4 regions of the Paenibacillus sp. S25 genome follow, and region 4 is predicted to be linked to each of the others. Evidence: riboswitches for the same ligand, from Rfam matches in the RefSeq annotation. Region 4 holds a riboswitch; each other region holds the start of a gene.
The links. Region 4 has a riboswitch for thiamine pyrophosphate ahead of tenA (thiaminase II). Riboswitches for the same ligand answer to the same signal wherever they lie in the genome.

Region 1: it holds a riboswitch for thiamine pyrophosphate, as region 4 does, so the genes downstream of both, thiC (phosphomethylpyrimidine synthase ThiC) here and tenA (thiaminase II) in region 4, are expected to answer to the same signal.
Region 2: it holds a riboswitch for thiamine pyrophosphate, as region 4 does, so the genes downstream of both, KAI37_RS13510 (thiamine phosphate synthase) here and tenA (thiaminase II) in region 4, are expected to answer to the same signal.
Region 3: it holds a riboswitch for thiamine pyrophosphate, as region 4 does, so the genes downstream of both, KAI37_RS02220 (ABC transporter substrate-binding protein) here and tenA (thiaminase II) in region 4, are expected to answer to the same signal.

The regions. Positions count from the first base shown of each region.
Region 1 is NZ_CP073683.1:807,386-810,508, forward strand. It holds gene KAI37_RS03600 (alpha/beta hydrolase) at 1-136, opposite strand, end outside; gene KAI37_RS03605 (IclR family transcriptional regulator) at 435-1,178, shown strand; TPP riboswitch at 1,334-1,446, shown strand; gene thiC (phosphomethylpyrimidine synthase ThiC) at 1,634-3,123, shown strand, end outside.
Region 2 is NZ_CP073683.1:3,162,035-3,165,157, reverse strand. It holds gene KAI37_RS13515 (ABC-F family ATP-binding cassette domain-containing protein) at 1-1,153, shown strand, start outside; TPP riboswitch at 1,247-1,355, shown strand; gene KAI37_RS13510 (thiamine phosphate synthase) at 1,620-2,213, shown strand; gene thiO (glycine oxidase ThiO) at 2,278-3,123, shown strand, end outside.
Region 3 is NZ_CP073683.1:495,583-498,705, reverse strand. It holds gene KAI37_RS02230 (bifunctional 2',3'-cyclic-nucleotide 2'-phosphodiesterase/3'-nucleotidase) at 1-169, opposite strand, end outside; gene KAI37_RS02225 (pyridoxamine 5'-phosphate oxidase family protein) at 390-824, opposite strand; TPP riboswitch at 1,095-1,204, shown strand; gene KAI37_RS02220 (ABC transporter substrate-binding protein) at 1,396-2,439, shown strand; gene KAI37_RS02215 (MTH1187 family thiamine-binding protein) at 2,936-3,123, shown strand, end outside.
Region 4 is NZ_CP073683.1:4,622,116-4,625,238, reverse strand. It holds gene thiD (bifunctional hydroxymethylpyrimidine kinase/phosphomethylpyrimidine kinase) at 1-117, opposite strand, end outside; gene thiM (hydroxyethylthiazole kinase) at 114-956, opposite strand; gene tenA (thiaminase II) at 1,031-1,720, opposite strand; TPP riboswitch at 1,855-1,957, opposite strand; gene KAI37_RS20155 (NAD-dependent malic enzyme) at 2,050-3,123, opposite strand, start outside.

The DNA.
Region 1 (3,123 bases), 2.1 Mb from region 4:
ACAGAAAAAAGACGACCGACAGCAGCAGAGCAATCACAACGTGCTTGAACCGCAGCAGACGGGGATTAAAGAGTGGGGTGGACGGCTCCTGAACAGCGGTCTGTAGCTGAGAGTTGCGCTGGGATGTCGAAATCATGTAAGAGCCTCCTTATATAAAATTGATCTTCGTTTCATAGAATATAGGTATAATTCCACTTGAAAATGATAGTGTAGATCCGTATAGATACCTATTATCGTATGATGGGGATTATCCAAAGTCAACGCCTGAACCGGAAAAGTAAAAATGATGCAAAGAATTGTCGATGTTTGTTCTCGTTCTGTAATATGGTTGTCACAAAAACATCGGTTTACAGTAGCCGCGACTATTCTATATAATTTATGTAACCATGTTTCATAGTGTGAAACGAATATGGATACAAGAGGAGCGGTTCACGATGGAAGACCGTAAATTAACCGTTCGCGCTGTAGAGCGTGCACTTGATATACTGCTGTGTTTTACCGCAGATTCGGATCTTGGCCTGACGGAGATTGCCTCCAAAATTGGTCTACATAAAAGCACGGTTCATCGGCTGCTGACTACGTTGGAGGATCGGGGCTTTGTCGTTCGGAATGCCGAAACGGAAAAATATCGACTTGGCTTCCGCATTTGGGAGCTATCCACGCATTTGTCCCAAAGTGACGAGCCGGCGGTGTTGTTACAGCCTGCAATGGAAGGATTACGTGACCGTTTGGGCGAGACGGTCAGCTTGTACTTACGGGACGGCAGCATGCGTATTCGCATACAAGCCGTGCAGAGCAATCAGGCGATTCGCAGGGTCGCGCCTGTAGGTGCGCGTATGCCGCTTGCTGTAGGGGCCTCCAGCAAGGTGCTGGCAGCCTTTATGCCGCCGCAGGAGCTGGAAGCTCTGCTAAGCGGGGATGAATGGCCGCCCTCGGTAGACCCGGAGGTCTATAAAGCCCAGCTACAGGACATCCGCGAGAAGGGCTATGCGACCAGCTATGAAGAACGGGAGCCAGGGGCTGCTGCTGTGGCTGCGCCAATTGTAAACCGGAAGGGACAGGTCACTGCGGCTTTATCTGTATCCGGTCCGGTCAGTCGGCTTGCACCCGAGACGCTACATGACTTTGCTCCGATTTTGATTGAAGCGGCGAAGGAAATGGGGCTTATGCTTCCGTAACAAGAATGAACACAGTTGAAGCAAGCAGAGTGATTTGATGGGGAGTGTCTCCTTGGTAAAGTGAACCTAGAAGGGTTGCCAAAGCTATAAATTTAAAGTAGTCTGGTAAGGATGGCGGGATGTCTGTTATAGCCGCCTCATGTGAATAGAAGTATCACAGTTACTGGGGGAGCCTGTAATGCCGGGCTGAGATGGAATCGTGCAAGATTCCGGACCCTTTGCACCTGATCTGGATCATACCAGCGTAGGGAAGTAATCGGCCAATGAAATGTATACGCGGCTGCTGTCTACGGTGACGCATTGGAATAGGATTATTCCACATGCGTACTGTCTGGATAGCTGCCTCGTTAGATTAGCCGGTTCCCTAGGGAACCGGCTTTTTTGCATAGATCAGCGCCACCCTGGGAATGGTTCCGGATCGGTGTGTCATTTCATCGAAACGGGAGGAATGGACAATGAAGCCGACAGAAGCAGAAGGAACAAAAGGAACAGAATTGAAATCAAACGAAGTAAGATTGGTAGGAACAAAAGAAGTTGAGGTAGAGAAGACAAACGGGGATCAAGCCAATGGGGTAACGCCCTTTCCAGGGAGCCGTAAGGTATATATTCAAGGCTCACGGCCGGACATTGCCGTGCCAGAGCGCGAAATTGCTCTTCATCCTACACATACGCCGCAGGGCACGGAGCATCATGAGCCATTGCGTGTATATGATACAAGCGGTCCCATGACTGACGAAGCCTATCAGGTCGATATCCGTCAGGGCCTGCCTCCATTACGGCGAGCTTGGGCACTGGAACGGGGCGATGTGGAGGCTTACGAGGGACGCGCTGTACAGCCGGAGGATAATGGACTGAAAACTGGCTTCAAACGGGAGACAGTGGAATTTCCCGGCGTGACCAACCGTCCGCTTCGTGCTTCGCAAGGTCGTACAGTGACACAAATGCATTATGCGCGGCAAGGGATCATTACGCCAGAAATGGAATTTGCGGCGATCCGCGAAGGGGTGGAGCCTGAGTTTGTACGGCAGGAGTTGGCGGCTGGACGAGCCATCTTGCCTTCGAATATCAATCACCCGGAAAGTGAGCCAATGGTCATTGGGCGTCATTTTCACGTGAAGATCAATGCGAACATTGGCAATTCTGCGGTTACCTCCTCCATCGAGGAGGAAGTGGAGAAAATGACCTGGGCTGTGCGTTGGGGCTCGGATACAGTTATGGACCTGTCCACAGGCCGTAATATCCATACAACACGTGAATGGATCATTCGGAATTCTCCTGTACCAATTGGGACTGTGCCGCTCTATCAGGCACTTGAAAAGGTGAACGGCGAAGCAGAAGCGCTGACGTGGGAGCTGTATCGCGATACGCTGATTGAGCAGGCGGAGCAGGGAGTGGACTATTTTACAATTCATGCGGGTGTATTGCTGCGGTATATACCGATGACGGCGAATAGAATGACGGGAATTGTATCCCGTGGCGGGTCGATCATGGCAGCCTGGTGCCTTGCGCACCATCAGGAGAATTTTTTGTATACACATTTTGAAGAAATCTGCGAAATTATGAGAGCCTATGATGTGGCCTTTTCTCTCGGGGATGGTCTACGTCCAGGTAGTATCTATGATGCGAATGATGAAGCACAGTTTGCAGAGCTGGAAACGTTGGGCGAGCTAACGCAAATCGCATGGAAGCATGATGTTCAGGTCATGATTGAAGGGCCAGGACATGTCCCTATGCATAAAATCAAAGAGAATGTGGATTTACAAATGGAGATTTGTAAGGAAGCTCCTTTCTATACCTTGGGGCCGCTCACGACGGATATTGCCCCCGGATATGATCATATTACTTCAGCCATCGGGGCGGCGATGATCGGTTGGTTCGGGACGTCCATGCTGTGCTATGTTACGCCTAAGGAGCATTTGGGTCTGCCCAATAAGGATGATGTCCG
Region 2 (3,123 bases), 1.5 Mb from region 4:
TTTTTACCTCATTGATGTGAAGGTTGAAGAAATGGCGAATGGACTGGGACTCTCGGCCATAGGACTGGATCGGGATGTATCTGCACTTAGCGGCGGGCAACGGACAAAGGTGCTTCTTGCTAAGTTGCTGTTGGAAAAGCCAAATGTCCTGCTGCTGGATGAGCCTACCAACTATTTGGATGTCGAGCATATCGAATGGCTTACGCGCTATTTGAAGGATTATCCCTATGCTTTTATTCTTATTTCACATGATACTGAGTTTATGAATCAGGTCGTTAATGTTATTTACCATCTTGAATTTGCCAAGATGACCCGTTATTCAGCTAACTATGAAAAGTTTCTTGAGATGGCAGATCTGAACAAGGCTCAGCATATTGATGCTTATGAGAAGCAACAGGACTTTATTAAGAAACAGGAAGATTTTATTCAGCGTAATAAGGCGCGTGCATCTACATCAGGCCGAGCAAAGAGCCGTGAAAAGCAGCTTGATCGGATCGAACGTATTGATAAGCCTGAAGAAGCTGCGAAGCCAACCTTTCAATTCAAAGAAGCACGTGCGAGCGGAAAGACGGTATTTGAGGGTATTGATTTTGAGATTGGTTATACGCATGCCCTATTGCCTAAAATGTCCATGACGATTGAACGTGGTGAAAAGATTGCAATTGTCGGCTACAACGGTGTTGGTAAATCGACATTGCTCAAAACCATTCTGGGAAAAATTCCACCAATCAGTGGAAAAACCTATCAAGGTGATTTTTTGCAGCCCGCTTATTTTGAGCAGGAAGTAAAGGCGGAGAAAATTACACCGATTGACGATGTGTGGAATGAATTCCCGCATTTGAACCAGCATGAAGTACGAGCGCATTTGGCGCGTTGCGGTTTAAAGAATGAGCATATCACGCGTCCGCTATCTGCGCTCAGTGGTGGAGAACAGGCTAAAGTCCGTCTTTGCAAACTGTTAATGCGTGAAAGCAACTGGGTACTGTTCGATGAGCCTACCAACCACTTGGATGTTAAAGCTAAGGATGAGCTGAAACGTGCCTTGAAGGAATACAAAGGGACCGTTTTGCTTGTGTCTCACGAACCGGACTTTTACGAGGATTGGGTAACCAAAACGTGGAATGTGGAAGAGTGGTCAAGTAAAGTTAACTAAAATCAGCTAAATCCAATTCTGCATATTTCACACGAAGTGGGGTTTGCAGAATTAGGAAAATATGCTAAGCTATCTTTAGCTTATACAATAAAATAGTCACACTAGGGGAGCCGCCCATGCGGCTGAGACGGAATAAATGGATTTCGGACCCTTTGCACCTGATCTGGGTTATGCCAGCGTAGGGAAGTGAGCGCCGTACAAACAAGGCAACACCATCTTTATTTTGTTTGTGCGTGGGACGATACACGTATACGGATATCATTGTCCGTTCGATTATTGGACGTTCGTTAAACCACTTCCTTGGGGAAGTGGTTTTTTTGCGTTTCGTTCATTTTAAGTTGTTCGAGCTTCCGTAGACGATTCACATACAATCCCCTTTCATTTCTGCTGGTAGACGTGGCTGACTAAGCATAGATCCTCTAGTCCAATGTGAGGTGAAGAGAAAATCGAATTACACGCAATTTCGATGGAAAAGGGCACTTTTGGACAAGCCGCCCAAGTGGCTGCTGTGATTTGTCCGTATGTTCATTATGTACACGCACGTTTGAAACAAAATGGTGCCTCTGCATTGCTTTCTTTGACTCGCAGCATGGTGGAGCAGGAAGTTCCTTTGCAACAAATTGTAGTAAATGATCGTGTGGATGTAGCTTTACTTACTTTGGTTGGAGCCGTCCAGCTACCAGCTAATGGATTACCCGTTGCGGATGTGAAAAGCCTTCTTCCAAAGGGTACACGCTGTGGAGCATCTGTGCATTCATTGGAGGAGGCGCAGGCTGCCGAGCGGGCAGGAGCGGACTATGTACTTTATGGTCACGTATATGAGACCCATTGTAAGCCCGGTATTGTACCGCGGGGTTTAGCTCAGCTTGAACATATTTGCAGGCTGTCGAACATTCCGGTGATCGCGCTGGGCGGCATACAACCGCACCATATCCCGGAGCTTTATAGGGCCGGAGCAAGCGGTATTGCGGTGATGTCTGGTATATGGGAGGCTGAGTCGCCTGTTGCAGCTGCGATGGAATACAGGCGAATGGCAGATCTTGTAGTTCACAGCCTGTAGCGAAAAAACGAGAGTAAAGGCAAGCTGAAAGCAGAATGGTTTATGGAGAGGAGACACGGGACCAATGCTAAAGATACACACGGAGGCAAGAGCGATAGGACACGCTGAATGCTTGGTCATAGGTGGAGGTGTCATCGGCAGTTCCATTGCTTATCATGTGGCCAAGGAGGGAAGAAGTACGATCATGCTGGAACGATTGATCCCGGGTGAGGGAGCCTCAGGAGCAGCGGTTGGAATGCTGGCAGCGGAAAGTGAAGAGTTCATCGACTCTGAGCTGGCACGATTTGCTCGCATAAGTCGAGACGCATTCCCTGAGCTTGTCTGTGATCTGGAGCGTTTGTCAGGTATTTCGGTAGAATTCCGTACAGAAGGATTTGTGACCCCTTTCCGTACGGAAACTGAAGGCCAAAAACGCTGGAAAGCTGCTAAAACGCGAGAGGATGATTGTCCTATCTGGTGGGATGCGAGGGAATTGGCCCGACGAATTCCAGGTTTGGATGAACAAGCGATCGGGGCAATATATCGTTCAAAGGAGACACAAGTGGCTCCTGTCCAGCTTTGTCGTGCTTATGCAGGTGCTGCTGCGGTGCTGGGGGCAACGGTATGGTCTGGTACACAGGCAGAGCAACTGGTCATGCAGGATGGTCGAGTTTGCGGTGTCCGAACAGATAGTGGCTTTTTTTCGTGCGATCAGGTCATTATTGCCGGAGGCTTGGATAGCATGAAATTGCTAGCGCAAGTTGGATTTGAATATCCACTTTATCCGGTCAAGGGAGAAGCGGTAGCGGTCTCCTTGAAGGATCACCCGTTAGAATACACCATTTATGCTGATGATATTTACCTTGTACCTAAACAGAATAACGAGCTTTGGATTGGGGCAACGAGCCTTCCGCATCAGTATGACGAAGAA
Region 3 (3,123 bases), 1.8 Mb from region 4:
AGTTCATCAGGGACGCATGAATATCCGTTGTTTCCATAATCCGCAAATTCACTGTAGCGCTATCGCGAGAATTGCTAGCTGCCCAGGATGGAGCGGCTGAAAACACCAGCATACTACAAGCTACAACTGCTGCTGTAAACCCTTTAAACCAATTTTTACGAAATAACAAAATATACCCCTCCTCATTAAGGTGTATGCCTCATATACATACTTTTGCACATATATGTAAGCCTTGAACCCACCATTTCTATTTTAATCCAACGCCAGGCAAAAGAGTAGTCATTTACTTAAATTATTTATGAAAAAATAATTAATTTTCTCAAAAAATAAAAACCAGCAAACCTCCTTAAAAACTCGGAGATTCACTGGTTTGTCGATTTATATTCTTATTATTTATTCCACACTTGGCGCTCAGTTTGCTGACCCACATACTCAATGCGTGTCGGATTCACGTCCAGAATGACATAATCGGGATCATCCGGTCCGGAAAACCATTCCTTCAAGGAATCGTTCCACACTTGTTTGCGCAGCCCCTCATCAGCTGTAATCTGGACGGTAGCCTCCACTTCTACGACTTCCTTCGTACCGCCAACTTCATAACCCAGCAGCAGATAAGCATTCGGATTGTTTTTTAGCTCATCCACTTTATGTGTTTTTCGATCTGTCGCCAGATGAATGTTCATTCCATCGTTAAAAAGGGCCATATAGCGTACTTTCGGTTTGCCACCCTCTACCGTACCTAACGAGCAAAATTTGTTGTTATCCAAAGCCTTCACAATGGCTTGTTCCAGTTGGTTGCGATCCAATGTTTCCGTTTTACCCACAGTACAACAACTCCTTTTCACGAATTAGAATTCTCTACGGCCACGCCATTGGGCACCAGCCCATCTGAACCTACTTGCGTAGCTGTTCTGAAAATAACATGACCCGATCGAATCGGATTGATTCATGCTCATTTTCAGATCAAAGCTCACAGTAAAAGTGTACCCTGTCGTTCGGCAAATGAACCGTCATCTCTCCCTTCATGCTGGACAGACCCGCATTCAAGGCATATAATCGTCGTAGTAAACCCGAATAAATGAACCCATTAAACCATACAATGCCAGGGGTGCTGGAATCGGCCGGCTGAGAGTGTGTCCCAAGACACTGACCCTTACAACCTGATCTGGGTAATGCCAGCGTAGGAATGCTTAAGCAAGATGTGCCTTTTTTACATAGGACCATCCCTTACTTTGGTATATACAAGCGCAAGCGTCCCGGAAACTCGGGGCGCTTTTTTTATTGAAGATTATGTTGTTGGAAAGATCGCGTCCGGCAGATGTTATTTTTAGAAAATGGGGAACTTAAGCTGTCTGATTGGACGGATAACGGGTAATTAAAGGAGAGAACACAACGATGAAGCGCATGAAAATGTTAAGCCTGGGACTGATCAGTCTGTGGCTCATGGCCCTGACCCTGACCGCTTGCGGTGGAAGTGCCCCCACATCCCAAGAAGCGGCTCCCGCTACCGACACCCAAACGTCTACTCCGGCAAAGGGGCTCAAAGATGTTAAAGTCGTGCTCGACTGGACACCCAATACGAATCATACGGGACTCTATGTCGCTAAGGACAAAGGATTTTACGAAAAAGCGGGTTTGAATGTCCAAATTGTTCAACCTGGTTCAGGCGGAGCCGATCAAATGGTTGCTTCTAATGCTGCACCTTTTGGTATTAGCTACCAAGAAGGCGTCACACAAGCTCGTACGCAAGGTGTGCCGCTTGTATCCATCGCTGCGGTGATTCAGCATAATACCTCAGGCTTCGCAGCCCCAGTAGATCGCGGAATTAAGAGCCCGAAAGATTTTGAAGGTAAAAAATACGGCGGTTGGGGCTCTCCCGTAGAAGAAGCGGTCATGAAATCCATCATGGATTCAAACAAAGGCGATGTGAGCAAAGTGAAGATCGTCAACATGGGCAATGCAGACTATTTTACAGCCGTGAAGCGGGATATTGACTTTGCTTGGATTTTCTATGCATGGACCGGAATCGAAGCCGAGCTTCGAGGTGAGCCATTGGATATGCTGTATGTAAAAGATTATTCCAAAAGCCTTGATTACTATACGCCTGTAATTGTAAGCAACGAACAGACGATAAAAAATGATCCAGAGCTGGTCAAAGCGTTCATGGACGCTACCGCACAAGGCTATGAATACACTATCGCCCATCCAGAAGAAGCCGCGGACATCTTAAGCAAAGCTGTACCAGAGCTGGATAAAAAACTGGTGCTCGCCAGCCAAAAATGGCTAAGCCCGCGTTATCAGGACGATGCCGCGCAATGGGGCGTGCAAAAAGCAGAGGTATGGCAAAACTATTCGGACTGGATGTACGAACGCAAGCTGCTCAGCAAGCCTTTGGAAGTCGATAAAGCCTTCACAAATGACTTCTTGCCCAAGCGCTGACCATTTGTTAAAACGCAAAATAAGACCGAACTAGAGAAGTGAACGAAGCGCCACTAGGCAGTCGGATGGTGCCTCCCATCGCTGTTGTACCCAGAATTCTTTTATGAATATCCAGAGGTTGAAATCTGGGTACAAAGGCGAACGCTAACGCTTGTACAGCACCATTCCGCCCACTTCGTTCTCGTTCCACTTGGTTTATTCTTTAGTTTTTCATATTATCTAAGCGCTAAGTAGGTGCGCTTGTGTGTTAATAATGCCACACAAACCAGCTTTAAAAACAGGGTGCTTTTAAGGCGGTTGGCAGCGGAGCGGTTCATTTGAATCTGGAGAAGCGCAGCGTTCGCCTTTGCCGTTGGATTCTTAACTTTTAAAATTTATTCAAAGAATCCCATGGCAACAGCGATCGTAAGATCAAATGAAACGCGGAGCGGTCTCAAACGCCTTAAACCACCCTATGTTCTCTAAAACACTCCAAATAAAGGACAGGTGAATTTGCATGGCTAACACACTGCTCAGTATTCAAGTAATCCCTAAAACTCCTAATAATGAGGACTCTTACCCGTATGTAGATAAGGCGATTGAGGTCATTCAGCGCTCCGGCGTCAAACATCAAGTGAATCCATTGGATACGACCATGGAGGGCGAGCTCGACGAGTTGCTGAAAGTGGTCAAAGAAATGCACGA
Region 4 (3,123 bases):
CGACATGCCGTACACGCCAAGTTCTTGAAAGGTTTTGAGATCGGCTTGAATTCCGGCCCCGCCGCCACTGTCCGAACCGGCAATCGTCAGTGCTCTGGGTACACGAACGTCTGTCATCGCGCACCACCTGCTGTGGTTGTTCCTGCTTCACGGACAGTGACATGCCCCTCCAGCGAACCTGTATGTAGTTTGGCGAGCTCGTCGAGAAAGGCAATCTGGAAGCTGCCGGGCCCCAGCTCTGCGGTACGTGCTGCGGCTCGGGAAGCTGCTGCACCGTAAAATGCCAAGCCTGCTGTACCTGCGAGCAGCAGGTTGGGTTCAACAGCTGCAAAAGCACCTAACACAGAGGTCAGCAGGCAGCCTGCTCCGGTTACCTTCGTGAGCAGCGCGTCTCCGCCGCTAATCATTCGTGCTTCGGCCCCATCGGTGATGACGTCCTCTTTTCCAGTGATGACAACCATTGAATTGAGCGTTTGAGCAGCCCGAATTGCCAGATCGACATTGCCGCTGTCAGCACTGTCACCAGCATCTACGCCTTTAATCTCACGCGCTTCTCCAACAAGATGCGCGACTTCGGCTGCATTGCCCCGCACCAATGAGATTTTGACTTCTCTCAGGATTCGCAGTGCCGACTCAGTTCTAAAGCTCGTTGCTCCCGCACCGACCGGATCTAGCAGGACCGGAACACCGTGTGCATTCGCCGATTGTCCAGCAATGATCATGGCATCCACCAGTTCGCGGTGCAGCGTACCGATGTTTAACACGACGGCTCCCGCTATTTTTGCCATATCTGCTACTTCCTCGGGTGCATAGGCCATCACTGGGGAGGCGCCCAATGCATACAGGCCGTTGGCCGTAAAGTTAGTGACTACCACATTGGTCATATTGTGAACGAGGGGTTTGCTGTTTTGTACCTTCGTCAGGAGAGCTGAATAACTTTTTTCCCATGTACTCATAATGATTATCCTCTCTATAGTTGGTGGTTCAACATGGCATTAACCGTACTTCACGCATCGAATCGCCAGGATGACTATTCTAAGACCGCTGCCTGCATCTGGACCGGCCATTCTTCCTGGTTATAAGCCATGTCCCAGAACTTATATTCCAGCTGGCAACTCAGTACAAAATGCTCAATCATCCGCTCTCGCTCAGCAGCCGTTGCGCCTTCTGCCCAAGCATCTACACGTTCTCGGAACTTGAGTGTTGTATCATCAAGCTGGTCTCCATAGAAGCCCATCCATTCATAGAACGGATGAGACTCATCCGGCTTTACTTCATCCAGCAGCCTGCGGCCAATCTCGGCATACGTCCACATACATGGCAGCAGCACAGCCAAGATCTCGCGCAAACTGCCCTCATGCGCGATCGTCAGCATGTGACGGATATAGTGATGGGCCGAAGGAGCGAGTGGATATCCCTGCAACTCTTCATAGGTCACCCCTGCGACAGCACAGAAATTTTGATGCGGATGAACCTCGCTGTGGAGAATAAAAGAGATTTGTTCATTAAATACTGCCATGTCCTCCCGATTCGTGCATTTGGAGATTGCGATGCCGTATATCCGCATGTAGGCGTTCAAATATTCAAAGTCCTGTTTTACATAGTGAATCAGCTGTCCCCTTGTCAAACTTCCTTCAGCAATACCTCTCACAAAGGGATGCTCAAAAATCGCTTGAAAAATGCCGTCCGCCTGCCGACGGAGTTCTTGTGTAAAACTCAATTTCCCCACCTCCATTAATTGAAGAGCAAGAAGTCCTGTAAGGATACAATTCCGAAACAACGCTAAAAAGCCGCCCCGGAAAAATGGAGCGGCTTCAACATAGGCCCAATGCGCAAAAAACGCTTGAAACCTTATATACGAAGGCTCCACTTTCCTACGCTAGTACGAACTAGATCAGGTTCAAAGGGTCCAAGATACATTCTTGTCTCAGCCATATTGGCTCCCCTAGTGGACTTCTATTCTTTTGACTATTACTGTACATACGTTCATACGCTATGTCAAACATAGTGTGCAAAATATTAAATTTCCTCTAGTTAGGTTTTTGGGGCTTAGTGAGGGTGATGAATTACACTTTCCACGGCTTTGACCTTGGCATATTCCGGTTTCCACATTGCATCTCGTATAGCTTGTTCCACATCTGAAATGTGCGCCTGAGCTACCTGATCCTGAATCGCGGCATTTGCAACCGCAACCGCAACAGCGTACGAAACTTCGCGTAATTTTCGGATATGAGGGAGTAGCGCACCGCCAGGCGTATTCGAATCTACACCATTGGCAACAGCAACTGCTGCGGCTGTAAACATCGCAGGGGTAATCCTTTTGGCTTTAACCACAATCGCACCTAGACCCAGTCCCGGAAAAACAAAGGCATTGTTCGCCTGTCCAATCTCAAAATTTGTATCGTTATAGGTGACGGGCTCAAAAGGACTTCCGGTTGCGATCAGTGCTCTGCCATCTGTCCACCGGATCAAATCCTCGGGTACTGCTTCTGCAAGGTTTGTAGGATTGGACATGGGCATAATGATCGGGCGTTCTACATGCTTCGCCATCTCCTTGATGATTTCTTCAGAAAAGGCACCTGCTACACCGGAAGTTCCAATCAATATCGTAGGCTTCACCTGACGGATGACCTCCAGTAGCGGTATTTTGCCGTCACCCGACCGGGTCCATGAGCTGACTTCATCCTTTTTGCGCACATACGGTTTCTGATACTCCAATACGTCTTCCATATCTTCCGTTAACAGCCCACGATAATCAAAGGCCCAAAAGGACTTGAATGAATCATCTGCGGAAAGGCCATCCTCGATCATAGCGCCCCGAATTTGGTCAGCGTTACCGATCCCTGCAGCCCCTGGGCCGAAAACAAGTATTTTTTGTTCACGCAGCGGAGTCTTGGTGACACCCACCGCCGAAAGAATCGCAGCCAGGGTCACCGCTCCTGTACCTTGTATATCATCGTTGAAGGTGAGAATGCTTTGACCGTATTTTCCTATAATATGGCGCGCATTTACGCTACCCACATCTTCCCAATGTAAAAGCGCCTTCGGGAATTGCGCTAACGTTTTGCTGATAAAAGTATCAATAAACTGGTTATAGGCTTCTCCGCGAACCCGTTTATGGCG